DNA from 3 places in the Alkalihalobacillus phoenicis genome. Region 1 is predicted to be linked to each of the others. Evidence: riboswitches for the same ligand, from Rfam matches in the RefSeq annotation. Region 1 holds a riboswitch; each other region holds the start of a gene.
The links. Region 1 has a riboswitch for cobalamin ahead of AA0017_RS21625 (hypothetical protein). Riboswitches for the same ligand answer to the same signal wherever they lie in the genome.
Positions count from the first base shown of each region.

Region 2: it holds a riboswitch for cobalamin, as region 1 does, so the genes downstream of both, AA0017_RS07085 (ABC transporter substrate-binding protein) here and AA0017_RS21625 (hypothetical protein) in region 1, are expected to answer to the same signal.
Region 3: it holds a riboswitch for cobalamin, as region 1 does, so the genes downstream of both, metE (5-methyltetrahydropteroyltriglutamate--homocysteine S-methyltransferase) here and AA0017_RS21625 (hypothetical protein) in region 1, are expected to answer to the same signal.

Region 1 is NZ_CP154853.1:4,608,821-4,615,467, reverse strand. It holds gene AA0017_RS21630 (ABC transporter substrate-binding protein) at 474-1,421, opposite strand; gene AA0017_RS21625 (hypothetical protein) at 1,418-1,972, opposite strand; cobalamin riboswitch at 2,255-2,442, opposite strand; gene AA0017_RS21620 (nuclease-related domain-containing protein) at 2,585-3,511, shown strand; gene prmC (peptide chain release factor N(5)-glutamine methyltransferase) at 3,836-4,711, opposite strand; gene prfA (peptide chain release factor 1) at 4,713-5,783, opposite strand.
Region 2 is NZ_CP154853.1:1,481,394-1,493,358, reverse strand. It holds gene AA0017_RS07115 (GerAB/ArcD/ProY family transporter) at 1-716, opposite strand, end outside; gene AA0017_RS07110 (spore germination protein) at 743-2,239, opposite strand; gene AA0017_RS07105 (VanW family protein) at 2,405-3,343, opposite strand; gene AA0017_RS07100 (cob(I)yrinic acid a,c-diamide adenosyltransferase) at 3,703-4,284, opposite strand; gene AA0017_RS07095 (heme ABC transporter ATP-binding protein) at 4,478-5,818, opposite strand; gene AA0017_RS07090 (FecCD family ABC transporter permease) at 5,832-6,890, opposite strand; gene AA0017_RS07085 (ABC transporter substrate-binding protein) at 6,853-7,824, opposite strand; cobalamin riboswitch at 8,004-8,144, opposite strand; gene AA0017_RS07080 (ATP-binding protein) at 9,105-10,877, opposite strand; gene AA0017_RS07075 (response regulator) at 10,877-11,593, opposite strand; gene ccsB (c-type cytochrome biogenesis protein CcsB) at 11,801-11,965, opposite strand, start outside.
Region 3 is NZ_CP154853.1:720,167-732,131, reverse strand. It holds gene pstB (phosphate ABC transporter ATP-binding protein PstB) at 1-728, opposite strand, end outside; gene pstA (phosphate ABC transporter permease PstA) at 747-1,631, opposite strand; gene pstC (phosphate ABC transporter permease subunit PstC) at 1,633-2,577, opposite strand; gene AA0017_RS03235 (PstS family phosphate ABC transporter substrate-binding protein) at 2,663-3,676, opposite strand; gene AA0017_RS03230 (hypothetical protein) at 4,033-4,236, opposite strand; gene AA0017_RS03225 (GNAT family N-acetyltransferase) at 4,362-4,859, shown strand; gene AA0017_RS03220 (YusW family protein) at 5,023-5,406, opposite strand; cobalamin riboswitch at 5,538-5,732, shown strand; gene metE (5-methyltetrahydropteroyltriglutamate--homocysteine S-methyltransferase) at 5,852-8,137, shown strand; gene rpmA (50S ribosomal protein L27) at 8,263-8,541, opposite strand; gene AA0017_RS03205 (ribosomal-processing cysteine protease Prp) at 8,558-8,893, opposite strand; gene rplU (50S ribosomal protein L21) at 8,899-9,207, opposite strand; ribosomal protein L21 leader region at 9,220-9,300, opposite strand; gene AA0017_RS03195 (Dps family protein) at 9,613-10,050, opposite strand; gene AA0017_RS03190 (Rne/Rng family ribonuclease) at 10,801-11,965, opposite strand, start outside.

The sequences.
Region 1 (6,647 bases):
AAACTAGGATCTTTTCGACAAGTTTTTAGGTGATGGGGGGTGCGGGGGTGAGCTCTCTTGGACAATTGTGGAGAGGTTGGGGTGCTTTTTGTCCTTTAAACTGGGGTTATTGGACACTTGGACACTTCGGCTCCCTTTTTTGTCCTTTAAACTCTCGTTATTGGACACTTTCCAGCTTCGGCTCCCTTTTTTGTCCTTTAAACTCTTGTTATTGGACTTTCAGCCTCTTCGGCTCCCTCTTTTGTCCTTTAAACTCTTGTTATTGGACACTTGCCAGCTTCAGGCTCCCTCTTTTGTCCTTTAAACTCTTGTTATTGGACTTTCAGCCTCTTCGGCTCCCTCTTTTGTCCTTTAAAACCCTCTTCCTTTGTCACATTCCAGCTCACTCTCTTTTTTTCCCATAAGCCCAGATTATTAATCAACCCTCGACACAGGTAGTGTTTTTAATTAAACGTTTATTTAATCAACTACTTTTACTCAAAAAGCTCTGGATAAGCTTCTTTTGCTAATAATTCTACTGCTTCGCCAATTCTTGGGCCTGGTCGTGACAGGATATCACCATCAACGAGGAAGACTTGGTCATTTTGAATCGCTGAGATTACATCCCATCCATCACGGGCTTTAATTTCAGCAATCGGGTCGTCAACATAATGAACGGTTGTAAAAATAGCTTCTGGATTACGGCTGACAACTTCTTCTTCACTTAATTTAATCCAACCCTCTTGGTCACCAAAAACATTTATAACACTAGCTTTGTTCATAATTTCTTGTTGAAAAGTGGCGTCCCCTGTTGTATAAATTTCTGGAGCAGGGCTGATTTCAAAATAAATTTGCTTCTCATCTTCTAAGTTTTGAAGATTTTCCTCAACCGCAGCAACTTGGGCTTGGATTTCCGCATTCAGTTGCTCACCCTTTTCACTTACACCCATGATAGCCGCAATTTGTTCGATGTCACCATAGACATCTTCAAAAGAGGTAGCTGATTCAATTACAAAAATAGGAATTCCTGCATCAATAAGTGGCTCAATCATTTCTCTTTGTCCAATTGTATACGCAATAATGACATCTGGATTCAAAGCAATAATCGCCTCGGCATCAATATTCATCGAATCAGATACACGTTGAATTTCAAGGGCTTCTTCAGGATAATTATCAAAATCTGTCGCCCCAACGACCTTATCTCCTACTCCTAAAGCGAATAAAATTTCTGTATTACTTGGTTGCAACGAGACAACTGTCTCAGGAGCTTGCTCAAAGGTGATTTCTGTCCCCTCATCATCTGTCACCGTATAAGAACTCTCGGCATCGTCACCAATTCCTTGAGCTCCGTCTCCTGGCTCATTTGTGTCTGTTTGACACGCTGTTAAAAATAAAATTGTAATAAAAATGCTTAACCACTTTGTCCATTGTTTTGTATTCATTTTTTCTCCTCCTCGTTTTTCGGTTTTCTCATTGGATAGGACTTGCTTTGAAATGGAACCTCCTGGACTTCCTCAAGGTGATTAACAAAAACCGCCATCACAAAAAAGACATTCGCGAGCAAATGAGTGTAGTCAAATAAAAGCTTCGGTACATCTCTCTCTAAACTAACTTTATGTAGAGCTCGGACTGATTTTTTCGCTTCGCTTCGGCACACATGAAGAGCACATGCCACATCGGAGCCTTGTGGCAATAAAAATTGCGTTATTTGCTCCTGAACAACCTCCAAATAAAAGTCGTAAATGTCACTTAACCGAGCTAAATCTTGCTCTTCAATCGCCAGTTTCCCTCTGACTGAACCATTCAGATGATAAGCCATCGGCAAAAGTTCCATTAAGTGATCATACACCGTTATCAACTTTGAATTCTTTTTTACTAAACTCGCCGCTTGTCCTATTCGGGTCGTCATCGAATCGGTTCTGATTTCAAAATCAACGGTTGAGGCCGATTCACGCATATACGGATAACATAAATACCTCATATCTTTTTTCACATCATCACCTCGTTCCTTGGACGATTCCTTATGAATGTTCTGTGGTTTGCTCTTTTAATGGAAGTCGGCTTTTTTAAAAGGGATTAAAAAGGACATGTTGCCTATAGGAGAGTCGTTTGACGCGGATTCATCATCTATATGAGCTCATATGGGAAGGCCGGTTTGTTTAACAATATAAAACCATAAAAAAACGCCCGAAAAAATCGGACGGTATCCCTAATATCCATATAATAAATAGACTGATAGAAACATAACCGTACAATCCTCTTAATTTCCGAAGAGCAAATACGTTCAAGATTAGGCAGGTATCCTGGCTTATGCTTCCTTTTACTCTAAGAACCTTCCCATCACTCTTTCGTGGACAGTGGTCATCTCTTATTTCATCAGCATTTACAGTTGCGGAAACAGCTTCGGTATCGCACCGAATTCCCTTTTCACTCTAAATGAGCACCTAAACTCTACAACATATATTCATTTAAACGTAGTGTATCATATTTTGGTAAATATTTTGATAAAATTTCCTGAGTGTTTATCAAAAAGAGCGAAAAAGCTTGCTCAAAAGACGCAAAATTCTGTAAAATATAATAGATACTTTATTAAAAGGAGGCAGAAATGATTGAAAAAACTCGACAAAAACCAATTGAATTATCAATTTGGCATAGTTTAAAAGCACGAGGTCAGCTTTTAACAGAAGAAGACGCTCAGCATATTCTCCATTTAGAAAAAGGATTGAAAGGTGAACGCCAATTTGACGAATGGACTGCCGATTTACCCGAAGATTGGATTCAACTCCATGACCTCCTCCTCGAGAAAAACAAAACCATATTCCAGTTGGATTCCCTTATCATTACACCAAGCTCCGTCCTTTTATTTGAGGTAAAAAACTACGAAGGTGCCTTTATTTATGAAGAAAACCGGTTTTATACCCAATCCAAGCTCGAAATAAAAAACCCCCTAGAGCAACTAAATCGGAGTGAATCCCTACTCAGACAGCTTTTTCAGGAATATCATTTACAACCGCCACCGATTACTTCCTATGTGATTTTCATCAATCCTGAATTTCATTTATTTCAAGCTGATCCACATAACCCTCATTTTATCTTTCCACCTTTAATGACCCGATTTAAAAAGAAATTATTACAGCAACCATACAGAAAAATGAAAGCTTCTCACAAAAAGTTAGCTGAATTTTTATTAACTTCTCATCTCAAGCAAAGCCCTCATTCTCGAATCCCCGTCTATGAATATTCCCAATTGAACAAAGGCATTTTTTGTAGCAAGTGCAATAGTTTGGAGACTTATTTCAGTGGCCATTATTTATTATGTAGAAACTGCCATTATAGCGAAAAATTTTACGAAGCTGCTAATCGGAGCATCAAGGAATTTCGCTTATTATTTCCAAAAAGAAAATTAACCACAAGTGCCATTAGCGAATGGTGTAAATTAGATAGCCAAAAGCGACGCACTCTTCAAAGACTGCTAACGAAAAAATACAAACTTATCGGTGGTCGGAAAAGCTCCTACTATGTAGACAAGTAAATGGTGACAGTCATTAAACAGGGTAAGCAAATTTGGATAAAACTTTGAACCGCCATAAATGCTAATGGGACAATTAAGGCGGTTTCTTTTTTATTTTGTCCTATAACCCTCTTTTATTGGACATTCGCTACGTTCCACCTCTCCTTTTTGTCCTATAACCCTCTTTTATTGGACATTCGTTACACTCCACCTCTCCTTTTTGTCCTATAACCCTCTTTTATTGGACATTCGTTACGCTCCACCTCTCCTTTTTGTCCTTTCAACCAGCTATACACCACAAAAAAACAGCACCAACTCCTAGTCGGCACTGCTTTCCACATTCATTTAATTTAAATCGCCATAACAAAGGACGATTCGGTCTTTTCCGTTAATGTCGTTCAACCTTTCCACTGTCGCGTGTCGGAAAGCTTCCCGCAGCATGCTTGCTACTTCCCTTGTTTGACCGGCACCGACTTCGAATGCAATGAGGCCTCGATCATTCATAACTAATGGTAGCTCTCGCACAAGGCGTCGATATAAATCGTAGCCGTCTTCGCCCCCAAATAAGGCGAGGTGTGGCTCGTGTTCTCTCACATTAGCAGCAAGGGTCGCCTTTTCACCAATCGGTATGTATGGAGGATTAGAGACGATGATATCAAATTTGCACTCGCTCTTTATCGGGGTTTGCAGCAAATCACTTATCTCAAAATTCACTTGTGCCCCTAAATGAACAGCGTTTTCTTTTGCTACTTGTAACGCGGCTTCTGACAAATCAACGGCCGCGACATTCAATTGGGCGTCTTCCAATGCCAACGAAATCGCAATTGCCCCACTACCAGTTCCAACATCAAGCACGGAGACAGCACGGCTCTCCCTAAATAGTTCTTGTTTTTTTTGCAAAACAGCGACGACTAGCTCTTCCGTTTCTGGCCTTGGGATGAGTACATTACGATTCACTTTAAACGGACGGCCATAAAATTCTTCATAACCGATCAGGTGCTGAACCGGCATGCCCTCGCTATATTTTTTAACATCGGCACAAAATATCGCGAACACCTCAGGCTCGACCTCATCATGCATCATCATAAACATTTGTGAACGCGATATTTGAAGATGGTGACGTAATAACCATTCAATCGCCGGCTTTTCCCACTCAGCCTTTTGTGCCTCTAAAAAAGAAGAAGCCCAATTGAGGGCTCCATTCACAGTCATTTGTTTCATCTTAGTCTTCCGCTCGTCTCATTTGCTCGGCCTGCTCTTCTACAATTAAAGCATCGATGATTTCATCAATCTTCCCTTGTAAAATTTGGTCAAGCTTTTGCAATGTTAAGCCGATGCGGTGGTCGGTTACACGACTTTGTGGGAAATTGTACGTGCGGATACGCTCTGAACGATCTCCTGTACCGACAGCTGATTTTCTTGTTTCATCGTATTCAGCTTGAACTTCTCGTTGGATTTTATCATAAACACGGGCACGAAGAACTTTCATCGCTTTTTCCTTGTTTTTGATTTGTGATTTCTCATCCTGACAAGAAACAACTGTTGCAGTCGGTAAATGCGTTAAACGAACAGCAGACATTGTCGTGTTAACACTTTGCCCACCTGGTCCACTTGATGCAAATGTATCGACACGAATATCTTTATCGTGGATTTCTACTTCCACTTCCTCTGCTTCAGGTAAAACTGCGACCGTTGCTGTAGAAGTGTGAATTCGTCCGCCCGATTCCGTTTGTGGAACACGTTGAACACGATGAGCTCCATTTTCATACTTTAATTTAGAATAAGCTCCAGCCCCGTTGACCATAAAGATAATCTCTTTATAACCGCCGAGCTCTGTTGAAGTAGCCTCAATTACTTCCGTACGCCAGCCTTGTGCTTCTGCAAAGCGAGAGTACATTTTGTAAAGGTCACCAGCAAAAAGTTGAGCTTCATCTCCACCAGCCGCTCCACGAATTTCGACGATTACGTTTTTATCATCATTCGGGTCCTTTGGTAATAAAAGAATTCTTAAGCTCTCTTCTAATTCTTTTTGGCGTGGGTTTAATTCATTAATTTCTTCCTTTACCATTTCGTACATTTCATTATCAAGCTTCTCTTCAAGCATTTGTTTCGCGTCTTTTAATTGCTCTGCCACTTCTTTATACTCGCGATAAACTTGAACGGTTTCTTCTATATTTGATTGCTCTTTAGAATATTCTCTTAATTTTTTTGAATCACTAATGACATCAGGATCACTTAACAACTCATTTAACCGATTATAGCGGTCTTCTACTGATTGCAAACGTTCTAACACGTCTCTTCACCTCATTAAAATTTCCAGTCCATAACAGTCTAATTATAGTATATCGTTCTAGCTAGGTCAATGCGATTCGATTTACGCGATTGCTTTGATTTTTGGAGCTTTTATGTGACTGGATTTCGGGTTAATTGAGGGGCTTCGATTCGATGGCTTTGGGATTCATTGACGGTCTTTGATTCCCTTTGCAGCTTCGATTCGATGGCTTCGGGACTCATTGACGGCCTTTGATTCCCTTTCTGGCTTTGATTCATGTGCTTTGGGATTCATTGCGGCTCTTTGATTCCCTTTGCAGCTTCGATTCGATGGCTTCGGGACTCATTGACGGTCTTTGATTCCCTTTGCAGCTTTGATTCATGTGCTTTGGGATTCATTGACGGCCTTTGATTCCCTTTGTGGCTTCGATTCGATGGCTTTGGGATTCATTGCGGCTCTTTGATTCCCTTTCTGGCTTTGATTCGATGGCTTCGGGATTCATTGACAGCCTTTGATTCCCTTTGCAGCTTTGATTCATGTGCTTCGGGATTCATTGACGGCCTTTGATTCCCTTTGCGGCTTTTATTCATGTGCTTCGGGATTCATTGCGGCTCTTTGATTCTCTTTGCGGCTTTTAGCAACTGGCTTTTGGATTCATTGACGGCCTTTGATTCCCTTTGAGACTTTTATTCAATAGCTTTCAGCCTCATTCCCGCCCTTTAATTCCTTTTCCCACTTTCTAACAACCCTCTTCCGGCTTCATTCTCAATTCAAGTTCGCTTTTACCCTATTCATTCAAACATTTTGACATAAAAATGCCCCACAAATGATTAATAAATCACTTTTGTGGGGAAAAGAACCAAATTTAAATTTAACGACCCTTTC
Region 2 (11,965 bases), 1.8 Mb from region 1:
CAAATGAGCGTAATATACGTATACAATAACGTTGTAAATGCTGCCCCTAACTGTGACCATTTTTGGCTCAGCTCTTTATGTTTTAAAAAAGGGAAATAGACAAGTAATAATTCAAACCCACTATAACTAAACGTTGCGACCTTGGCCCCTTCAATCACCTCTACTATACTGTGTTTCCAAACCGGAACGATATTATTATATTGAGCAAATTCTAATGTCATCAAAAATAACGGATAAATCGGTAAAGTGATAAGGAAACTTAAAAAGGCCAAACCAACTACTGTTCGAAAGCCCCCTGAGACCACATAATAAAAAAATGGAATCGACAGTAAAGCAAAAAACCAAGTCGGTAAATCTTCAAATACCCAAACCTGGACAATTTCAATATATGTTCTTAATATAATTAACGCCAAAAACAAAAGAAATGTAGCAATGAGCAAACTTAGGAGCCCACCAATCCATTTTCCGAATAACTCTTGATGAACTTTAATAATATCTCCGTCTGCTCTTTTTAAGATAATATACATACAAGCGATACTAAAACTCACTAATAACCCGGCAAGAATGACCGAAATCCAAGCATCATACCCTGTTTCTTTAACGATTTCACTTTGAAAACTTAAGACCCCAACTCCTACTTGCATAGAATGGATAATAAAAAAGGACAGAAAGGGTGAAATCAAATATTTTTCTTTTATTACTTTCTCTCCACTCATTGTTTCGCTCCTTTTTTATCGATTAACTACTCATCAATATCATGCTTTTTATTTGCTTCAAAAAAATCAAAGCGTTTTTTCTTTTGAGGTCTTAAATAAACGGGCCTTGATGACATCCAGCTAAAAGGCAATCGAATAAAAGCATCTTTCCAATCAGTAAATCTAGGTGGATATATCGGTGATAAATAGGGGCGCCCAAGTGATTGCAAATGCAATAAATGAACAATCGTAAAAAGCAATGCAGCACCAATTCCAATTAAACCAAACCAAGCAGACATAAGTAAGAATGGAAAGCGGATAATTCGAATCGTATTACCAATTTGATAAATAGGGGTTGTAAACGAAGCTAATGCAGCTAATGCCACAATAATTAACAGGATATTGCTCGTTAACCCAGCCTCAACGGAAGCTTGTCCAATGACAATACCGCCAACGATTCCAATCGTTTGTCCTACCTTTGTTGGTAATCTTGCCCCAGCCTCTCTTAATAATTCAATCGTTAATTCTAAAAACACCGCTTCAATAATCGGCGGAAAGGGGATCGTAATTCTAGACCCGATTATCGGTCCTAACAAATCTTTTGGAATAAGTTCGTAATGATAAGTTAAAACCGCTACATAAATGGGTGAAGCCAATGCAGAAAAGGTTACAGCAAAAAAGCGTAATAACCTAGTAAAAGAGGCAACTTGCCAACCTAAATAATAATCTTCTAAAGATGAAAAGAACTCAACTAAAGTAGTTGGGCCAAATACAACTTCAGGAGAACCATCCACTATAAAAGCCACTTTCCCTTCTGCTAAAACAGCCGATACTCGTTCTGGTCTTTCTGTGTTGATAAATTGTGGAAAAACCGATAAAGAGTCATCTGAAATCATCTGGGCAATGCTCCCAGAGTCAATGATTTGGTCATAATCAATCGCTTCTAGTCGTTGTTGCATCGTTCGTAAATTCTCTTCATCAACAATGCCTTCCACATATAATATAGCTATTCTTGTTTTTGTTAATTTCCCTAAGACTAATTTTTTTGTTTTTAATTCACCAATTGGAAGTCGTTTACGAATTAAATTTAAGTTCGTATCTAACGATTCAATAAATGACTCTTGTGGTCCTGTTACACTAAATTCAACCTCAGGCTGTGAAACTTCTCGATCAGAGGCTACACTTACTTCCAATAGAGCATACTGTTTTGGACTTGTTAAACTTTCAAGTAATAATTGCCCCCTCATTAATGATTCTTTAACATGATAACCTTTTGTAACCATTTCTTTTTTATTAATTGGAATAGTGTTAATCACTTTAGCTAAATCATTTGATTCAGCTTTATTCAAATAAGGAAGAAAATCCCTTATAATTCGATCCGGATCAACTAAAGTGCTAAAATAAGAAATCCTATACTCATGATGATTTATTTGATGGTGGAATTGCACAAAATCATCGGAGGATTTTAAGCTATTGACCACATCTTCAATGGATTCTGTCTTTTCGTTGTACTTAATCTTTTCTTTCATCCACCTTAATAACATAAGTCCCCCCCAATTTAGACTTTAGAATTCTCTCAGTTAGTATGATTTTCATGAAAAGGAATTATACAACTTATTATGACCATTCTACTTTTTTAACGAATTAAAAAAGCTAAGCCATAAGAAGGGAACTCTCATAGATTAGCTTACTCATAGTAAAATTTTTATTTATAAATGATTTTCTTCCTTTGTTAAAACTTGAATCGTAATCGAACCATTATCGACCGCCGTTTTTAAAATAACTGGATAGGAATAGGGATTTTTAAATTTAAAATCTGGCCCGCCCCACGAAACGGTCGCATCTCGTCCTGTTGGCACATAACCAATTTCCCTTGAATGGGTGTAGTGCTCGACGATTTCCAGACCGGCCTCATCAATTGCATTAAATAAAGTCGAGGATGTTTGGCATATTCCACCACCTATCCCCATAACAAACTCTTTATTAACAATTTCCATCGCTTCTTGATAACCTCTCCCTACTGTTCGTTCACCAACAACTACATTAAAAGAAAATGAATCACCTGGACCTAATATGACACGATCGATCGCACTTGCTGATAACTCAATATTTGTCGTTCGTCCACTGACACTCGCATCAAAATACGTTTTATACTCACCGATCACTAATTCATCAATACCAATCACATCTTCTTCTTTAACATTTGGTTCTGTCACATATATAGGCATTTGTAATTCCTCTTGACCTCGCTCCAAATCCATTAGTAGCTCCACTAATTCTTTTTCAGATAAAATCACTCTACTTTGGCCAGGAATAATGGTGCCATCTTCTGCTAGACTAGCATTTTGTAATGGTGTATCAATCGATTGTGCAAATGTGCTTGCTAAAGCTTCCAGCTGTTCTTGATTCAGATTCTGATTCCGATTGTTCATATAACCATAGTCATTTAGATTGATCTTATGATGCTCATCATTATAAGTATCAAATAAAACAAGCTCCCAGATAACATCCATTTTCTCGATTTGATTAATTGGTTCGCTAATCGGATGAAGAGCGGCCACATATGGGCTTTTCTCTTCCTGTTCTTGCATCCAATTAGTACAACCAACTAGTAATAGAAATGATGATAAAAAAATTGTTTTCTTCAAATGACTCCCCTCCATTTATAACCACAGAGCATTATATGAAAACAACGTAAGACTAATGCAAAAAAAGGAAGAAGAAAAAAACTCATCATGAAGAAGCCCGTAGAAAGCCTAGTTAACTCCTAGAACGAGAGAAAAAACAGAATTCTCACTTTTTCATAAAAAAAGCGATTCCGACTAGTTGAGCCGGAACCACTGAAAAAATCTTGTTAGTATTAGAATAAGTTTGGATGATTGGGTTTACTCCATTTTGGTCATTATCTTTGCCATATTATCAACAAAACATCATGTTTTTGAACGATTTTCTTTCATTAAAAATACATTCACTTTTTCAGTGACCGCGTGGAGCTGAAGTGTTTTTATTAATTTTCCTTCTTGCTTTCACGAAACACGATCGCACTTCTTTCATATTCGACATCCTGGATAGCTAAACGAGCGTTAACAGCTCGTGCCACTACGAAGAAAAAGTCCGACAAACGATTCATATACTTAAACACTAACGGATGAATGTCTTCTTGTTTTTGTAAGGAAGCGATCTGCCTCTCTGCTCTTCTTGTAATGGTTCGACAAACATGAATAAGGGCTGCTAATTCTGAACCACCAGGCAAAATAAATTTTTGTAACGGTGGGGCTTCTTCCATATATCGATCCATTTTCACTTCTAGTTGATCAATCATTTCTTGTTTCGTTTTATACGGAGGTTCTTTCTCTTTTTTTACAATCGCTAAATCACCACCACAATCAAAAAGCTCATGCTGAATCATAAGAAAATCAGCTCGGATATCAGCTAATAGAGAAAGATCCATTTTCGCTACAACTAGTGCTACGAATGCATTTAGTTCATCGATCGTTCCATACGCCTCAATTCGAATATCATCTTTATCAACACGCCCTCCAATCACACCCGTTTTACCTTCATCTCCGGTTCTCGTATAAAGTTTCATCATAAACCTCCTGTAATATAAAGCGAAGCCTGTTCGTTCAGAAGCGAGAATACTAAGGAACAACGCTAAGTTCGCGTCATCCTGCCGCAACGCCTTGTACCCACGTCCTGTGGGCAAGAACAGCTGATGAAAATGCTTTTTGTCTTCATTCAGATGGGCGATTTTTCTTGAGCTTCTAACAGGCGTAGCTGGATTAATATTCTAAAAATCCTTCCTGAGCAAAGAGTCCATTCAAAGTTTGGATAATTGCCTCTGACAACTTAAGCTGTACTTCACTCTTTTGATAAAAATCATTAATGGTTTCACCTATTTGACTAGCTGCAACCAACAGACTATCTTGATTGCCCTCTACTAAACTTTTTTGATTTCCAACAGCTAAATAAGACGACATTTTGGCTTCTGTTAAAAGCATTAGTGCTTGTAAAAAAGCCTGTTCAGATAAAGCCCCTTCGACAAAAACAAAAAGATGGATGTTTCGCTTTTGTTGACCAATTTGTTCGATACTTCCCACTACTAAAATCTCTGTTTTTTCAATTTTAGTTTTAGACTGTATTGTCTTGACAATCGTTCCTTCTGTAACGAGAACTCCCTTTTTCTCTTCTTCTGTTTTTGTATAATCAAGACCAAATGACTGGCTCCAGCCACTATTCGAAAAGTTAGAATAAAACTTCCACATATGCTCACTCTCAATCGCCAAACGACTCTCTTTATTTGACATATAGAGTGCGTTTATTAATCCGTTGATTCCACCTTTTTGTTCAAACGGTTCCAATGTAATAAGTGGCTTTGCTATATTTGGATGTTCATGGCGCTGAATCGAGGCGTTATACACTTTTTTTAATTGAGTCTCATTCATTACTCGATTCGTCTCAGCTAAATCTACCTCACATCCATTATCCATTAAAAGAAGACGATCACAATAAAGGCTAGCCAAATTTAAATCATGCAAGACCGCTATGACCGTTAAACCTGTTTCTTCTGTCCAATTTTTTAAAGCACCCAATAAACTCATCTGATGCGATAAATCCAGATGATTCGTTGGTTCGTCCAATAATAACACTTCAGGTTGTTGAGCTAGTGCACGTGCTAGTAGGACTCTCTGACACTCCCCACCACTTAATGTATGGAGTAACTTATGTTGAAATGCCTTTGTATTTGTATCTATAAGGGCTTGCTCGATAACCAGTTCATCTTCTTTTGTTAATTGTTGAAGCCAACCTTTTTGGTATGGGTATCTTCCTAAAGAAACAATTTCTCTTACATCATAATGAAAAGAGAGTTCCGACATTTGTGGTAAAACGGCAACAAGTCTTGCTAGTTCCTTTGAATGATAGGAACTTATGTTTTTCCCATGAAGAGTGATTGAACCTTGTGTGAGCTTTAGACTACCATTGATCGCATTCATCAACGTCGATTTCCCGCTTCCATTAGGACCAACAATCCCAAAAAACTCTCCTTTTGGAATGGCAAATGAAATATTGTTGACGACTTTTTTTTTATGATATTGGACAGAGACTTGCTCAACTTTCAACATCGAATCCCTCCTGTCATACTTGTTCTTTTCTTTGACGAATTAAGATAATTGCAAAGATAGGGGCCCCAATCATCGCTGTAATGACACCAATCGGTAATTCCGTTGGAGCGATAATCGTCCGGGCAACTAAATCCGTTAAGGCGAGAAATCCGGCTCCCACAAACATTGATAAAGGTAATAGGTGACGGTGATTGGCTCCCCATAATAATCTTGTAATATGGGGAACGACTAATCCCACAAAACCAATGGTCCCAGCAACAGCCACGGCACCACCGGTTATAATAGTCGCCCCAATTAAAATCACATATTTACGGATGCGTACATTAACACCTAACTGTCTAGCTGTTTCTTCTCCAAAAGCTAATGCATTTAACTCTTGTCGGTTAAAAAATAATAAAAGAAAACCGATGACTAATAAGGCGAATGCCATCCCCACATAATTCCAGCCCCGCATCGCTACACTCCCCATTAACCAACCGATAATTTGTCTCAGTTCTTCCCCTGTTAAAGCGATCATTAAAGAAATAAACGCCCCTAAAAAAGAACTAAATACGATTCCTGCTAAAATAATCGTTTCACTTGACATGGAACGTTGTACCATTCTAGAAAAGCTAATAACGAGGATTAACGTCATAAAAGCAGAAAATATGCTAACGACAGGTAATGTAAAAAAACCTAATCCTGGAATTGTTATCCCAAAAAAAAGGACAAAAACAGCTCCTACCGCCCCTCCCGATGAAACACCGAGAGTATAGGGGTCCGCCAGTGGGTTTTTCAAAAAACCTTGAAAGGCTGCTCCAGCTAATGCCAAACTTGCCCCTACAATCATTGCGAGCAGCACTCGTGGCAAACGAATTTGCATGACAATGTTCACAATATTCGCTTCGAACGGTTCATTAATTGGGAAATTTAAACCTTCCGCTAAAATAATTTGAATAACCATCTTAAACGGAATTTCAACACTCCCTTTACTGACAGATAAAATTAAAGCAAAGAAACAAAAAGCAACGACAACCGTGTATTGTATAACTCGATTATTGATTAAAAATCTCTGGATAAATGGCAGCAGCAAGTTCTTCAGCCCCTTCAACTAACCTGGGACCTGATCTTGTCACAGTATCCGAATCAACATCATAAATTTGATTGTTTTTAACAGCTGGAACATCTTGCCACCCTGGACGATTTAAGATTGCTTCTGCTGATTGCTCAACATAGTCACCATACGTTGTAATAATAATATCCGGTTGAAAATGGACCGCCTCTTCCTCAGTAAATGCAATCCAACCTTTAAATTGATTGGCTACATTCACAGCATTCATTAATTGAAGCAGCTCATCAATAAATGTATCGGCACCAGCTGAATAAATTTCTGGTGCAGGAGAAATTTCGACCCATACTGTTTTTTCATCACTTATTTCACTTACTTTTTTATTTATTTCCATTAAAGCCTGCTGCATCGTTTCAGTAAGCTCCAAACCTTTATCTACTTGATTTGTTATCATGGCCAGCCATTCAATGACTTCATATGTATCTTCTAATGATGATGCATCCTCTACCGCGATGACATGAATCCCTGCTTCTTTCACTTGTTTCAAACCTTCTCCATAACCCGTTACAGTTGATTCATGTGCAATAACTAAATCAGGATTTAACGAAATGACCTTTTCAACATTAAATTCCATCTCACCAACACTTTCAACCTCTAATACTTCCTGTGGATAATTGTCCCAATCCAGACGCCCAATTACCTTTTCTCCAACATCAAGGGCAAATAAAGTTTCAGTCACACTCGGAAATAAGGAAATGATGGTTTCTGGTTCCTCAAGTGTGATCGTCTCACCAAACGCATCAACGACCTCCACTTGATAGCCGTTTTTGTCCTCCTTTGTTAATTCCTTTTCTTCCACCTCTTCAACTGAAGAAATCGCTTCAGGTTCGTTTGCATAACAACCTAGTAATAAAATAGATAAAATCAGTGCAACAAAAAACCAGCTTCTATTTTTCATTTTTAATTCCCCTTCTATATCGCTCTTTATTTAGTCAAAAAGGCACTCCCCTATCGAGAGGAATGCCTGACTGTTTTAGCCACCAATTCATTTTGTTTAATAATAAAAATGGAGAGTCAAAAACTCACCCTCTTTAAACAAAATATTTTCGACTATTGTTTTCCCTTTGTCCTCGAAGGTTTTTACAATGATAATTAGGCAAGTAATCTGACTTATGCTTTTCCATTTCGAAAAAACAATCACAGTGGCGGGACCGTGTTGGAATAACACCAACTTCCCTATTTAACATATAAAATATGACCTAATTGTTAAATATATAAAATTAATAACTCAACTTTCGCAGCGTATAATGGACCCTTAACCGTCGATAGAGATTGACTTTAGGGCAGTACAATACTCAAATTGACTTTACATGAACGATTCAATCGTTGACAGTCTGAACACATCTCTTCGTAGGCTGTTGAAGGAATCTGTTCACTAGGATTAAGCAGCGCTTCGGCTGTCGCTACCAAAACCATACTCCGCGTCCTGCAGGAACCTGGCGAGCCTCCTCGGTACGACCTGTGGGGTCTCGCTCCACGGTTTATTCCTGCGGGAGTCTCCGTATGGTTTTGTCCGCTAAGTGTCGTGGAGATGCTTGGTGATATGGCTCTTTCCAAATCAGCTATTTCTAACGCAGAAGGACCTTCTTCACTTTGTTGGTTATGGAACTAAATAGGTCGTTGCCACCTATTTTTTTCCTAAGTCTGCAGTCATGAAAAGACAGGATTCTAATCGAAACAAGCTCGATCATCTAGCTAACGTACAGAGCATCAACACTGATTTGTTTACAACTGTAACGGAATTAGTCATTGAAGGAGAAAAACCATTCTCAAGCTAATGTACTTTGAAGTCATGACTGTTTTTTATTCAATGAGAAAACCGAACCTAGATTCGATTCCATGATCTAGCGGACAAACAGACACGGAGACTCCCGCAGGAATAAACCGTCCAATGAGACCCCGCAAGCGTGAAACGCTGAGGAGGCTCATGAGGTTCTCGGCAAGGACGCGGAGTGTCTGTTTGGGAGCGACCGCCGAAGCACATTGTACATTGTATATTTTTTTCTTGATGCACAGTTTATCCGTTTTGTGTGATAGTGCGTTCTCGCTTTTCGAACATGTCAAGGGCATTTGTTTAAGAGCTTCCCTTTCGCTCTGCCAACTCGTTGAACGGATTTTCTCGATGCGAAAGTTGAGTTAATGAATATACGATAAAAATAACTCTCGGTTTTCTTCCCTTTAACGACTGACGATCGGTAACTTAAAAGAGAAGCAAGTTCCTTCGTTTAATTTGCTACGAACCGTAATTTCCCCTTTATGTGAATCAATAATGTTTTTAGCAATAGCAAGTCCAAGACCTGTTCCACCTTTAGCTCGAGTTCTTGCTTTATCAGCCTTATAAAAACGTTCGAAAACATATGGCAAATCTTGTTCGGCAATTCCCGTTCCGTTATCATCGACATCAAATAAAAAGTAATTTTCGTCACGATTTACTTTTACGGTCACTAGCCCACCTTTTGGCGTATGACGAATGGCATTATGAATTAAGTTCGTTAAGACTTGTTCAATCCGATCAGGATCAAAATAGCCCATCGGTAAATCCGGTGTTGTTTCTAGTTTTAGAGAAATCTCTTCATCTTTTGCTAAGCCATTAAACTTGCGGACAACCTTTTGAATATAAGTGTGAATATCCATTTCATCCTTTTGTAAATCAACATAGCCCGCTTCCATTCGAGCGATATCAAGCAGTTCATTAACAAGCCGCCCCATTCTTAATGACTCATCATAAATAATCCGAGCCAATTCCTTTTTCTCTTCATGACTTTCAGCTATATCATCAATAATCGCTTCACTGTACCCTTGTAACATAGAAATGGGCGTACGGAGCTCATGAGAAACATTCGCAATAAAATCTTTTCGTAATTTATCATGCTGTCGCTCCTCAGTCATATCTCGAATTACAGCGACAGCCCCACGGATTTGCTCCGCATCATAGAGTGGTGTCATTAATATAGCCCAACTCCGACCTTGAATATTCATCTCCAACTGTTGCTCTTTCTCACCAGCCACAACCTTTTGGAAGAGATTATTCAATTCTACTGGAGTCATTTTTTGATTAACGACACCATCTTCGTATAACCATGACTCTAAAAAACGCTCAGCAGGAGGGTTTGTAATCATAATTTCACCTTGCCGATTAAACGTAATAACCCCATCAGCCATACTAATTAAAATTCGGGAAAGCTGTTCTTTCTCCTGATTTAATTCAGTAATGGAGACGTTTAAATCTCGTGCCATTCGATTAAAGGCCATTCCTAATAAGCCAATTTCATCATGACTGACAATCGGGATTTTCGATTCAAATTTCCCTCTAGCTAGTTCAAGAGCCGCTTCACGCATTCTTCTTAATGGGGCGGTAATTCTTGTTGAAAGAAAAAAAGCAAAAACCGTTGTCAAAACAATCGCGATTCCAGCAGATAAATAAATAATACTTTTTGTTTCTCGAGACGTTTCTTCAATAACCTCTAAAGATTGATATAAAAAAACGGCACTATTATCTAATTCATTCGTTCTTAACGGAACACCTGCGACCATAAGTTCAGGTGCGGTATAATTGGAATCATCCATCATAAATTTGCCTTCTTCTATGACGACGGCTTCCCCTTCAAATACACGTGATAACCTTTCATTCTGATAAAACACTTCTAATGGTAAATTCCAACTTCCAGGCTCGACTTTATCCATCACTTTTTCTCCTTGATTGACAAGGATAATGTTGATTTCTAAAAGCTCTGTATATTGACCAATCCTCATTAAAGCTTCATCTTGATCCGTATATCCGTCATAAATATTCGCAATCATATTCGCATGATGGGCGAGTTGAGATTCCGCCTCTTGAATATGGAATTTTTCAAATGAACGTAATAACATCACCATTAAAATCGTTAACACGACCGTCACGAGCAAAAGAAATGTAAACCATAATTTCCCAACAACACTTCGCCAAAGCATTACTCTTTTTGACCTTCAAACTTGTAACCGACACCCCAAACCGTTGAGATCATCGCAGCAGCGTCTTGCGAAATACGGTTTAACTTTTCTCTTAGTCGTTTAATATGAGTATCTACTGTACGCAGATCACCAAAAAAATCATAATTCCAGACATCTTTTAAAAGTTGCTCACGCGAAAACACTTTATCAGGTGCTTGGGCTAAATAATGCAGTAATTCATACTCTTTAGGTGTTAAATTAATTTCTTGACCTGAAACAGTTACACGGTGGGCATCATTATCAATCACAAGATTTTGAAAAACGAGCATATCTTTTGCCTGCGTTTCCGTTTGCAAAAACTTCGTCGTAGAAGAACGTCTTAGTAAGGCTTTAACCCGTAGAACAACCTCTCTCGGGCTAAACGGTTTTACGATGTAATCGTCTGTTCCAGCTTCAAAACCTTGAACCCGATTGGCTTCTTCCCCTTTTGCTGTTAACATCATAACAGGGGTTGCTTTCGTTTTTCTTAATTCTAAACAAACTTCAAGCCCATCCATTCCAGGCATCATTAAATCAAGCAAAATTAAATCATAATCTTGCTCTAATGCTTTTTGTAAGGCTATCTCGCCATTTTCCGCTTCTTCGACTTGATAGTTTTCGCGCTCTAAATACATTTTTAACAATCTACGAATACGATCCTCATCATCTACAACTAAAATACGTGCTTCTTTTTCCATTGAATACGCCTCCTATAATCAAAAGCGAAGTCCGTTTGCTTAATCTAACGAACATAGCTTACATTAGTTAATCTTTTAAAATACGCTCCCACCATTTGTACTTGTCTTTATTGTAACATCTTTCCTAATCCTTATTAATAAAGAAAATCGTTACTACAAATAGAGGATTTAAATAAAGAGACCCGTGCATTCGCAGGGTCTCAAAGGTCATCCCGCATAGGAATGTAGTCCAGCAATAACTAAATTAACAAATACAAGGTTAAACATAATGATCGCAAAACCGATAACACCCAGCCATGCTGATCGTTCGCCATGCCATCCTTTTGATAAACGTAAATGTAAATAGGCGGCATAAAAAAGGAATGTAATCAG
Region 3 (11,965 bases), 1.0 Mb from region 1:
GCGGTGCGATCAGAAATACGTGCTGCCTGTTGCATGTTGTGTGTAACGATTACGATACTATAATCTTGTTTTAATTGTTGAACAAGCTCTTCTACTTTTAACGTTGAAATTGGGTCAAGAGCTGAAGTCGGTTCATCCATCAAAATGACATCAGGCTCAATAGCTAAACAGCGTGCGATACAAAGACGTTGCTGCTGCCCTCCAGATAATCCATAAGCATTTTCGTTTAACCGGTCTTTTACTTCATCCCAAATATAGGCTCCTTTTAAACTTTGCTCCACAATTTCATCTAATATTTTTTTATTTCGGATTCCATGAATTCTTGGTCCATAAGCGATATTATCATAAATCGATTTCGGAAATGGGTTTGGCTTTTGAAAAACCATTCCGACTCTCGTTCTTAATTCTTCTACTTTAAAAGACTTCTTGAAAATGCTTTGCTCTCTTAGTTGAATATCTCCGGATACCCGAACGATAGGAACAAGCTCAACCATCCGATTTAACGTTTTTAAATAAGTGGATTTCCCACATCCAGATGGCCCAATAATGGCGGTTACTTCTTTTTCATAGATCGATAGGTTAATATCTTTCAAGGCATGATCTTGACCATACCATAAATTTAAGCCTTTTGTATCGTAAACGACCTTTTTATCTTGTGCTTGGTACTTCGGCTTTTCATTCACTGAAATGGAAATCTCTTTCTTTTTCGGTTCCGTCAACATCGTCATCGTTTCTCCTCCTAAAGACTAATATCTCTTTTGAAATTTATTTCGAATAATAATCGCAATAGAATTCATTAAGAATAAAACAACTAATAAAACCACAATCGTCGCCGCTGCTAAATTAGCGTATTCTGCTACTAAAGCTGAATCCAATGTCCAATAATAGATTTGCATCGGCATAACTGTAAAGCGGTCAAAAATACTTTCCGGGAATGGAATTAATAGAGCTGGGATTCCAATTACGACTAATGGAGCTGTTTCTCCAATCGCTCGTGATAACGATAAAATCGCTCCCGTTAAAATACCAGGTAGGGCAGATGGTAAGATAATATTTTTAATCGTTTGCCATTTAGTAGCTCCCATCCCATAAGACGCTTCACTCAAATGGTTCGGTACCGCACGTATGGCTTCTTGAGAAGCGACAACAACAATCGGTAAAACGAGTAAGGACATCGTTAAACCACCTGCTAAGACCACATTCCCTAAGTCAAACCCACGAACAAAAACCGTTAAGCCTAAAATTCCAAAAACAATCGAAGGAACACCCGCTAAGTTCGAGATATTCGTTTGAATAAACGATTGAAGTCTTCCTTTTTTCGCATAGCATTCTAAATAAATGGCTGTTCCAACACCGAGTAGCATCGTAACTGGTGCAACAATAAGCATTAGCCAGAGCGTTCCTAAAATCGCTCCCATAATCCCTGCATTTTCCGCTCGAGTTGATAATTTATTTGTTAGAAAATCGAAGTCAATCCAACCTATACTTTGAGAAAAAACCCGATAGATTAATATCGCTAACACGAGTAATCCAAATGTTGATGCAAGAAAAAAGAGTGACTTCGCAATCGAATTTCTCACTAATCGTTTATCGATTCTACTTTGAACTTTTTCCATATCCATATATCGCATATTAGTATTCCTCCCTATACTTACGGGAAATATATTGGGCTAAGACATTCATTAATAACGTAAAAACAAATAATGTCATCGCAACAGCATATAAGCTGTAATAGATAGTAGTGCCTGCAGCAGCTTCACCGCTTGTGATTTCAACAATATAGGCGGTCATTGTTTGCATCGATTGAGTAATATCGAATGTAAAGTTTTTTGAACTTCCGCTAGCAATTGTCACGATCATCGTTTCACCAATCGCTCGTGATATCCCTAATACAAACGAAGCAATGATTCCTGAGATCGCGGCTGGAATGACAACCTTCCCTGTCACTTCAAGCTTAGTAGCTCCTAAAGCCAAAGCTCCTTCTCTCATCGAGTTTGGAACTGAGCTCATCGCATCCTCTGATAAGGAAGCGACCATTGGGATAATCATAATTCCCATCACAATCCCTGGACTTAATATATTCGTAGCTTCGAGTCCTGGAATAATCGCTCTTAAGATAGGAGTCACAAAGGTAAAGGCAAAAAAACCATAAACAATCGTTGGAATACCTGCTAGTAACTCTAAAATCGGTTTTAACGTTTTTCTTACTTTTGCTGAGGCGTATTCACTTAAATAAACGGCCGTCATCAATCCAATTGGAATCGCAACGAGCATCGCTATTAGTGAGGACAATATCGTTCCCGTAATTAAAGGAAGAACACCAAATTCAGGATTTTGACTCAATGGTTTTAAGACAGTACCTGTAAAGAAATCCAAGAAAGGCACACGTCTAAAAAACTCAAGTGTTTCAGTTAATAAGGTAAAAATGATCCCTACTGTTGTTAACACGGAAATCGTTGCAATGGTAAACAAAAGCTTCGGCATCAACTTTTCCATAATCGTTGTAAAGTTCTTTTTATGTTTATTTTGCTCAATCATTTCTTGAACGGTCTTTTTATTCGTTACTGTCTTGCTCATTTGTTCGGCTCCCTTCCCGCCATTTGTTCCCTTTTGAAAAGAGGGGAAAGAAACTCATTTCCCCTCCTCTATTTCTCTTTTTATTTTATAAGCCTTCTAGATAATCGATGAACTCTTGAGCTTCCTCATCTGGAATTGGGGCAAAGCCTGTTTCTCCAGCGAAGTCATTAATATGGTTCATGACATACTTTGCAAAATCTAATACTTCTGGTTTGCTTTTCGCATTATCCACATTTAAATACGTGAATACCGGACGTGTAAATGGTGCATAATCTGCCTCTTCGCCGATTGTATCAAGTGATGGAGCAACCGCACCTTCACCAAAATCAATACTTACAGCTTGTAATTTATCTTGGTTGTTCACATAATATCCAAATCCGAAAAAGGCAATTCCGTTCGGGTCTTCAGCAATCAAGTTCACTAGAGTTGAATAATCTTGTTGCAAGTTAACACCATCGACTAAATCTTGTTTTTCTAGCACTTCGTCAAAGAAAAACTCATAAGTACCATGATTTTCGTTCGGACCATAACGATTTACTTCAGTATCTGGGAAATCTGGATTAATATCAGACCATTTTTCAATTCCGCCATCTGCTAAGAACATTTGTACAACGTCCTCTTGCGTAAGCTCTGTTGCCCAATCATTTTCAGGGTTAATGACAAATGTTAAACCATCTAATGCTACCTTTAGTTCTTTTACTTCCATTCCTAACTCATCAGCAAGTTGTTGTTCTTCTTCTTTTATTTCACGTGAAGCATCATTAAAGTCTGTTCCGTTTTCTGCTAAGAATCTTTGAAACCCTGCTCCTGTTCCAGCACGGCTGACTTCAACCGATACTCCCTCTTGTTCATTAATCATATATTCTTCCGCTAAAATCGCCATTAAGGGATAAACAGTACCAGAACCATCAATGACAACACTACCTTCAAGCTCAGCATTTTCATTGCCTTCTACTTCTGCACTTTCATTTTGATTCTCTGAATCTGTGTCGTTCTCATCTGCATTTGTTCCTGTGTCATTAGAACCTCCACCACAAGCTACTAAAATAACGGACATTAAAGCGACTACTAGTAAGACAAAGTACTTTTTTGATTTCACGAATTGTTCTCCCCTTTTCTTTATCAATCAGTTTGTTTTGGAGACTAGCTCCTCTTTACAACTTCAGTATACGGTCACTTTATTAAGACAGTTTGCATCATTTGTAAAGCTTTCATAAATGGACGTAAACATTTTATTGAGAATGTAAATTTAATATTAAGGTCGTAAAGAGCTCTTTTAAAACAAAAAAAAGAGCCAAAACGCTCTGCCCCTTACCTACTTACTATTTAGATAAATAGAATCTTAATGTGAAAATCAAAATGGAACCAATAATTGATAACCGTACTATAAGGAAGAAATCAACACCCTTATTCTTCCATCGTTAGAAACCCCCGTCACTCTCCATTAATACTTTCTCAATGTACAAAATAAAAAGAACCACTCTTTTCCTCATTTGAAAAGTGGTTCTTATGTTTTCTTTGATAAAGTTTATCTTTTTTTGTTTTTGTTTTTCTTGTAAATAAGGATAATTCTACATAAGGACTTCTCCCAGTTTCAGGATTTCGACGACCTTCCCTCACTAACTTTTCTCTTTGCTTTTTCGCTTGTGATTTCGCCACTTTTTTCACCTCATCATTAAAGATTTGAACACTATTATCTATGATTTTTCATTTAAATTCAAGTCTAATATTTGGATCATCTATTCACTATAATAAATCTAATATATATTCGAGGAGTGACGAGAATGATTCGAAAAGCGATTGTAACCGATATCCCCCACATTCAAAACTGGATTTATGAGCGTGCAAAAGATATTCAGAAGAAAGAGCTTTCCCAATGGGAGTTTTATTTAACCCAAGAGAACACGCAAATTGTATTGGATGACTTTGAACAGAATACTTTATATGTATTAGTAGACAAGAACGAGACACCCATCGGTTCATTTACGTTAACACTAGGAGATGATTGGGATTTTAACCTTTGGCCAGACCACAAAGATAAACCCTCTTTTTATTTACATCGTGTAGTCGTTCCACTCAAGTTAAAAGGAGAAAAGATTGGCTCAAAGCTCATTTCATCTGCTCAAAAAATAGCATCCACCGCTGGATACTCACTCCGACTAGACTGTGCCAGATTTAACCCATTTTTAAAACCTTTTTATCTTCAACACGGCTTTGTATTAAAATCAACATTAGAGGAATTTTTGTTATTTGAATGGAAAGAGGGAACCGAAATTAAATGAATAGGACCATGATCGATTCACACCAAGACATGTGGGCTGTGAATCGTTTTTATATTTGAACCGCCTTTCTCCTTTTTCTCACAACATTCCCGGCCAAACGATAAAAAAGCTATAAATCGACTTTAAAGTAAATTTGTAGCCTCATTATAAGATTTAAGCACTTTCACCTTTCAAACTCTAGTTTCGTTTCATCGGAAAATTCGATGTCTATTTCAAAATCTTTCACATCACGATTATTTATACTAAAATAATTTAAAATCGAATTTTTTAAATCTCTTTTACTTGCGTCTGCACTCATTGGAACTTCTTGAAACAAAGCTTCAATTGCAGCTTGGGCCTGGGCACCATAAATCGTTTCCTTGTTAGGAACTCGATATTTAGCGACGACATATTGAGGCTTCACTTCATACTCTAGGTCATACTTTTGACCGTCCTTCAGTTCAATTTCTAATTCAAAATCAACGATCGATACATTCGCAAGCACTGGCAAACTAAACAGAAGTAAAAAAGAAAAGACAGCAAAGCTTATAACGAAATGTTTTTTCAATTAGGTTCCCTCCTTTTTGTTTTCTAGAATAATATTTCCTTTGAATCAATTTTTATTCTGCTCTGCTTAGCTGCCCCTAAAAAAAACTGCTTATTGACAATTTTCAATTACTTCGATAAAGTGAATACAAATTTGAAATGTGGGGATTAGGTACGTTAATGAAATTTCTTTAACGTTTAAAAGGGAATCCGGTGAAATCCCGGAGCGGTCCCGCCACTGTATTAGAAGAGCTGTAACTTCTGATCACTGATTCTGTCTAGAATTGGGAAGATCGTTATAGCAATGACGCTAAAGCCAGGAGACCTGCCTATTCTAACAGCACTGACTAACCCACGGGAGATGGGGAGGTGTTAAAAATATCATTGGTATAACAGGATATTTTTACCCACTCATGATGGTAAAAATATCCTTTTTTATATTTATAAATACATTGGAGGTATTTTTGATGGGAGAGATTAGAACTAGCAATCTTGGTTATCCAAGAATCGGAGAGAAACGCGAATGGAAAAAATTATTAGAAGCTTATTGGGCAGGTAATGTTACAGAAGAGGACTTTTTCAAAACAATGAAAGAGTATCGCCTTCTTGGATTAAAGAAACAAAAGGAAGCTGGCATTGATCTTATTCCTGTAGGAGATTTTAGTTTTTATGATCATGTGTTGGATCATTCGACCATGTTCGGTTTGATTCCCAATCGTTTCGATCATGTCGGTGAGACCAATCGCTTAAAAACTTATTTTGCAATAGCACGTGGAACGAAGGAAGCTCCTGCAAGTGAGATGACAAAGTGGTTTAATACGAACTATCACTACATCGTACCTGAATTAGAGAATAAAAAACCTAAGCTCGTTCACAATAAGCCACTCGAAGCATATCTAGAAGCAAAAAAAGAACTCGGGATTGAAGGAAAACCCGTCCTAATTGGACCTTTTACTTTCCTTAAATTATCAAAAGGCTATCAAAGCAGCGATTTCGAACAACATCTGAACGATTTTATTCCTATTTATATCGAAATTTTGCAGCAATTAGAACAAGCTGGTGCCAAGTGGGTACAAATCGATGAGCCAAGCCTTGTCAAAACTTTAACAAGCGAAGAAATCCGTCTATTCACATATACTTACCATAAATTAAAAGAGGCCGTTCCTCAGTTAAAAGTCATTTTGCAAACTTATTTTGACGCAGTTAGCTCTTATGAGGAGATTATTTCATTACCAGTTGAAGCGATCGGTCTTGATTTTGTCCACGGTTATGACGAAAACATCGCTTCATTAAAAGAATTCGGTTTTCCAACTGACAAATATTTAGCTCTTGGAATCATTGATGGGCGAAATATTTGGAAAGAAAACTTACAGAATATTGATACAAAACTTACAGAAGTAACAGCAGTCGTCCCACTTGAGCAACTAATCTTGCAGCCATCTTCTAGTTTGTTACATGTACCTGTTACGTTAAAACATGAAACGAAACTGGATTCACTCGTCTTAAGTGCTCTTGCCTTTAGTGATGAAAAGTTAGTCGAGTTATCAACCGTCAAACATTTGGCTGCGGCAAATGCAGAAGAAAAAGCGGTTGTACTTGAAAAAAACAATCAATTATTTAATCAAATCAGTTCATCTGAATGGCGCCGAAACGGTGTTAGTGAAAGCTCTAAACGTAAAACGAAAAGAGCAACAACTGTTAAAGAACGTCAAAGAATACAAAATGAAAAATTCCAGTTACCACTTTTACCAACAACAACGATTGGTAGTTTCCCACAAACGAAAGAAGTACGAAAGTCTCGGAATTTGTGGAGAAAAGGTGAGTTAACAAATGAAGCCTACACAACTTTTGTACAGGAGCAGATTAAAAAGTGGATTGGGATTCAAGAAGACCTTGAATTAGATGTCCTCGTACATGGTGAATTTGAACGAAACGATATGGTTGAATTTTTTGGAGAAAAACTAGGTGGGTTTGTCTTCACACAAAACGGCTGGGTGCAATCATACGGATCCAGATGTGTAAAACCTCCAGTTATTTTTGGCGATGTGCAATTCCTTGAAAAAATGACGGTCGCTGAAACCGTTTATGCCCAATCACTAACAGAGAAACAGGTAAAAGGGATGTTAACTGGACCTGTCACGATTCTAAATTGGTCATTTGTCCGTAACGATTTAACTCGACAAGAAGTTGCTTATCAAATTGCAGAAGCCTTAATTGAAGAGGTAGAAGCACTAGAAGCGGCTGGTATTGAAATGATTCAAGTTGATGAGCCCGCCATTCGTGAAGGTCTTCCATTAAAAGAAAAAGATTGGGCGGCTTATTTAAATTGGGCCGTTGAAGCATTCCGAATTAGCACAGCAACTGTAAAAGATTCGACCCAAATTCATACGCATATGTGCTATAGTGATTTCCGCACAATCATTAATTCAATTTCAGACTTAGATGCCGATGTTATTTCGATTGAGACATCTAGAAGTGCCGGAGAGATCATCTCTACTTTTGAAACAAATGTGTACGATAAAGGCATCGGACTTGGCGTCTATGACATTCATAGTCCACGAGTACCTAGCGTTAACGAAATGACAAAGGTCATTGAGCGTGCACTGGAAGTTCTACCACAGGAGCTATTCTGGGTCAATCCTGATTGCGGATTGAAAACACGTGGAGAAGAAGAAACGGTAGCAGCACTCAAGAACATGGTTGAAGCAGCGAAGGAAGTTCGAGTAAAATCGGAGACTGCACAATTAAGTTAAATCGATAATGTTTTAAAAGGACTCTAACCATACTCATTGGTTTAGAGTTCTTTTTTTCTATAGTGCATCGACTATTTAAACAAAAAAACCTTGAACGAGCACTTGGCTCATTCAAGGTTTTTTCATTATGCTGGATATACGCTTACTTGTTTGCGGTCACGACCAACACGCTCATATTTCACAACGCCGTCGATTTTTGCAAATAATGTATCGTCTCCACCCTTACCTACGTTCGTTCCAGGATAAACGCGAGTACCACGTTGACGAACTAAGATTGATCCGCCTGTTACAGCTTGACCATCTGCACGTTTAGCACCTAAGCGCTTAGAGCGTGAGTCACGTCCGTTTTTAGTACTACCTACTCCCTTTTTCGAAGCGAAAAACTGAAGGTCCATTCTTAACATAGTATCCACCTCCTCATTATTTACTGGCTATAATGGTCATATGTTCATGATACTCTTGTGCAATTGATTGAAGTGATGCGACCATTCCTTCAAGAAGAAGCTGAACTTTCTCAAACGTGTCCGCATCCAGACTAGCTGGCACAGAACAAAAAAGATAGCCACCATCTTCTTTCATCTCAACATCTAATTCGACATTCAAAATCGAATAAATCGCATTCACTGCACCTAATGACACAGCAGAGGCCCCCGCACAAACGAGGTCATATCCATATGGACCGGATTCAGCATGACCACTCATTAAAAATGAGTCAATCTTCTGGTTATCATTGCGTGTTACTTTTACCGTAATCATGTCAATTATGCGTTAATTTTTTCAATAACGACTTTCGTGTAAGGTTGACGATGACCTTGCTTACGACGGTAGTTTTTCTTAGCTTTCATTTTGTAAACGATGATTTTCTTTTGACGACCGTGTTTTTCAACTTTCGCCGTTACAGTAGCACCTTCTACTAAAGGAGCACCTACTTTTACATCATCGCCACCGACCATTAGGACCTTGTCAAAGCTAACTGTTTCACCAGCTTCAGCCTCTAATTTTTCGATGTAGATCTCTTGACCTTCAACTACTTTAAGTTGTTTACCACCAGTTTCAATAATTGCGTACATTTCTGCACCTCCTCATATACTCAGACTCGCCATCATTAGGTAGAAATTATAACATTTCGTTTAAAAACCTAGTCCGTGCGGTTGTAGTCGTTTGGGTGCGACCAAATAACTAACATTTGCAATCATACCATAAGAGCAAATCCGCTGTCAATCCTTGCCCGGTGCGTTTTTTATGTCTTTTTCTATTATCATTTTATCATCAAGTTTATGGAAAAAATAGCCTCTCGAACTTCGCTTTTGTGAGGAGCTTTGACGTTTTTTTAAAATTAATGCTAGCGATATAGTTTTGGGCGGCGTTACTCGGCCTTTTTTATACAATATCCCCGGCTAACCCCACACTACACAGTAAAAAAGGCAAAGGAACCATACCATTCCTATGCCTTCACCTCTATATTTACTCTCGCCTTAACGATTAAACGCTCTTAACATCCAGGCGTGTTTCTCTAAATTAGCCTTTAATGCAATAAACATGTCGGCTGTTGGCTCATCGCTTCCTTCTTCCGCTAACTCAATAATTTCATTCATTTCTACGACCATTCGTTCAAAGTCGTCTGCAACGGCTGCGACCATTTCTTCAGCCGTTTCAGCTCCACTTGCTTCTTTGACCGTAGAAAGTTGTAAATACTCAGACATAGTCGCAATTGGTGTTCCTTTAATCGCTAAAATACGTTCCGCTATTTCATCAATTTGTACTGCTGCTTCTCCGTATAATTCCTCAAACTTTGCATGTAAAGTAAAAAACTGTTCGCCTTTAACATACCAGTGATAATTGTGTAATTTTGTAAATAATACCGACCAGTTCGCTAATTGCCCATTAACTTTTGTAATTAATTGTTGATTCATTCTCATCCATCTCCTTGTTTGTTTTCTTATTATGTTTATATCATATCATTAATTATAATTATTATCAATAAGAAACCATTATAATTAAATAATAAATATAAAAAAAGAGTAAGATGACGGTCATCTCACTCTTTTTTTTTATCCCTATTACTTTCGTTCTAACTTACTTAAACCAAAGTGGATAGCGTTGAATCACACCCGATTCACCGCTCCCGAAAATCATTCTCCGCGTCCTAGAGGTCACGGAGAAACTCTGAGCGTAAGAATATGGCTATATCATTTAGCTTTACTCCACTCGCTGCATGCCCTACGCGTTCCGCGGGTGAACCGGGAGCCTCCTCACGACAAGTCGCTGCGGGGTCTCCCGTGTTTCACTAATCCCGCAGGAGTCTCCGGGCATTCCGCTCGTTCCGTTTTGGTAATCCAACTCATAGAATAACATTGAATGAAGTTTCTTCTCATTTAGTCTTAGAATACTACTTTTTCAGTGGCCCCCGCGTCCTGTGGGGTAGCACCGAACTAACTTTTTTATCAAAAAGTGGATTTCGGCCTGCCACTAGATCCCACGGGAGTCTTCTCATGTTTTCGTCCGCTAGGGCACAGCGTAATCTCTATTTACATACTTGTAGGTAATAGCGTAAAGTGACTTAATTCAAAACGGAGAAATAAAGAACCGAAAAACAACTAAAATATGTTCTTTGGACACGTTCTCTACTTCTATAGCTGGTTTTGTCCCTACCTCAGTATCTTTTATTTCGATTTTTTTAATTGTTCTAAGCGATGAGCAGCCTCTTCTAATGTGCCACTATAGCGGATCGAAAAAGCTTCTTCGTTCATCGCTTTATTAGGGTAAATGAGGATCCGATAAGCCAGTGCCTCTTCTAGGCGTTTTAAATGTTGACCTTTCTCACCAAGGAGCACTGTCTGAACTTTACTTGGGATCTCGATGACAATGGCTTCTTGATCGCCACCTTTATATTCCCATAATAACCGTTCAATTTTGAAAGCTTGAGCTTCATCAGACAGCACAGAACCTTTTCCATGACAAGTTGGACATGTTTTGGATAAACTGGCTTGCAAGTTGTTTCGCACCTTTTTTCGAGTCATTTCAACTAAACCAAGACCAGACATGCCAACAACATTTGTTTTGGTACGGTCAGATTTTAAGGCCTTTTTAAAAGCTTTTAAAACCGCTTCTTTATGTTCTTCTTTTTTCATATCAATAAAATCAATCACAATAATACCTGAAATATCTCTCAATCTTAGCTGATTGGCAATTTCTTTTGTTGCCTCGATATTTGTTTTTAAAATCGTATCTTCCAAATTAGTCTTTCCCGTAAACTTTCCTGTGTTGACATCAACAACCGTTAAGGCCTCGGTTTGGTCGATCATCAAATACGCTCCATTTTTTAACCACACTTGACGTTTTAAAGCTTTCTCTAATTCCTTTTCAACTCCAAATGCCTCAAAAATATTTTCTTTCCCATGATACAACCTTAAGGCATTGCCTAAATGAGGATAAGACTCAAATAAAAGCTTTAATCTTTTGTAATCAGGTAAATGATCGATCACGATTTCTCCAATGGAATGGTGGGCAAAATCTCTCACAATGCGTTCAAATAAACCCGAATCTTGATGCAAGAGGCTAGGAGCCTTTTTCTCCACTAAATCTTGGCGTAATTCTGCCCAGAAAGCCCGTAAAAAATGAAGCTCTTGTTTGAGCTCTTCCGCTGAAAGTCCTTCACAAATGGTCCGGATAATCACTCCTTCATTATCTTGAAGAAGGTTTTCACCTATTCCCCTTAAGCGTTCTCTTTCATCCTCAGAGGAAAACCTTCTAGAAACACCTACATATCCGCCTTCTGGTAAATACACAACATATCTGCCTGGTAAAGAAATGAGGCTTGTTAAGCGA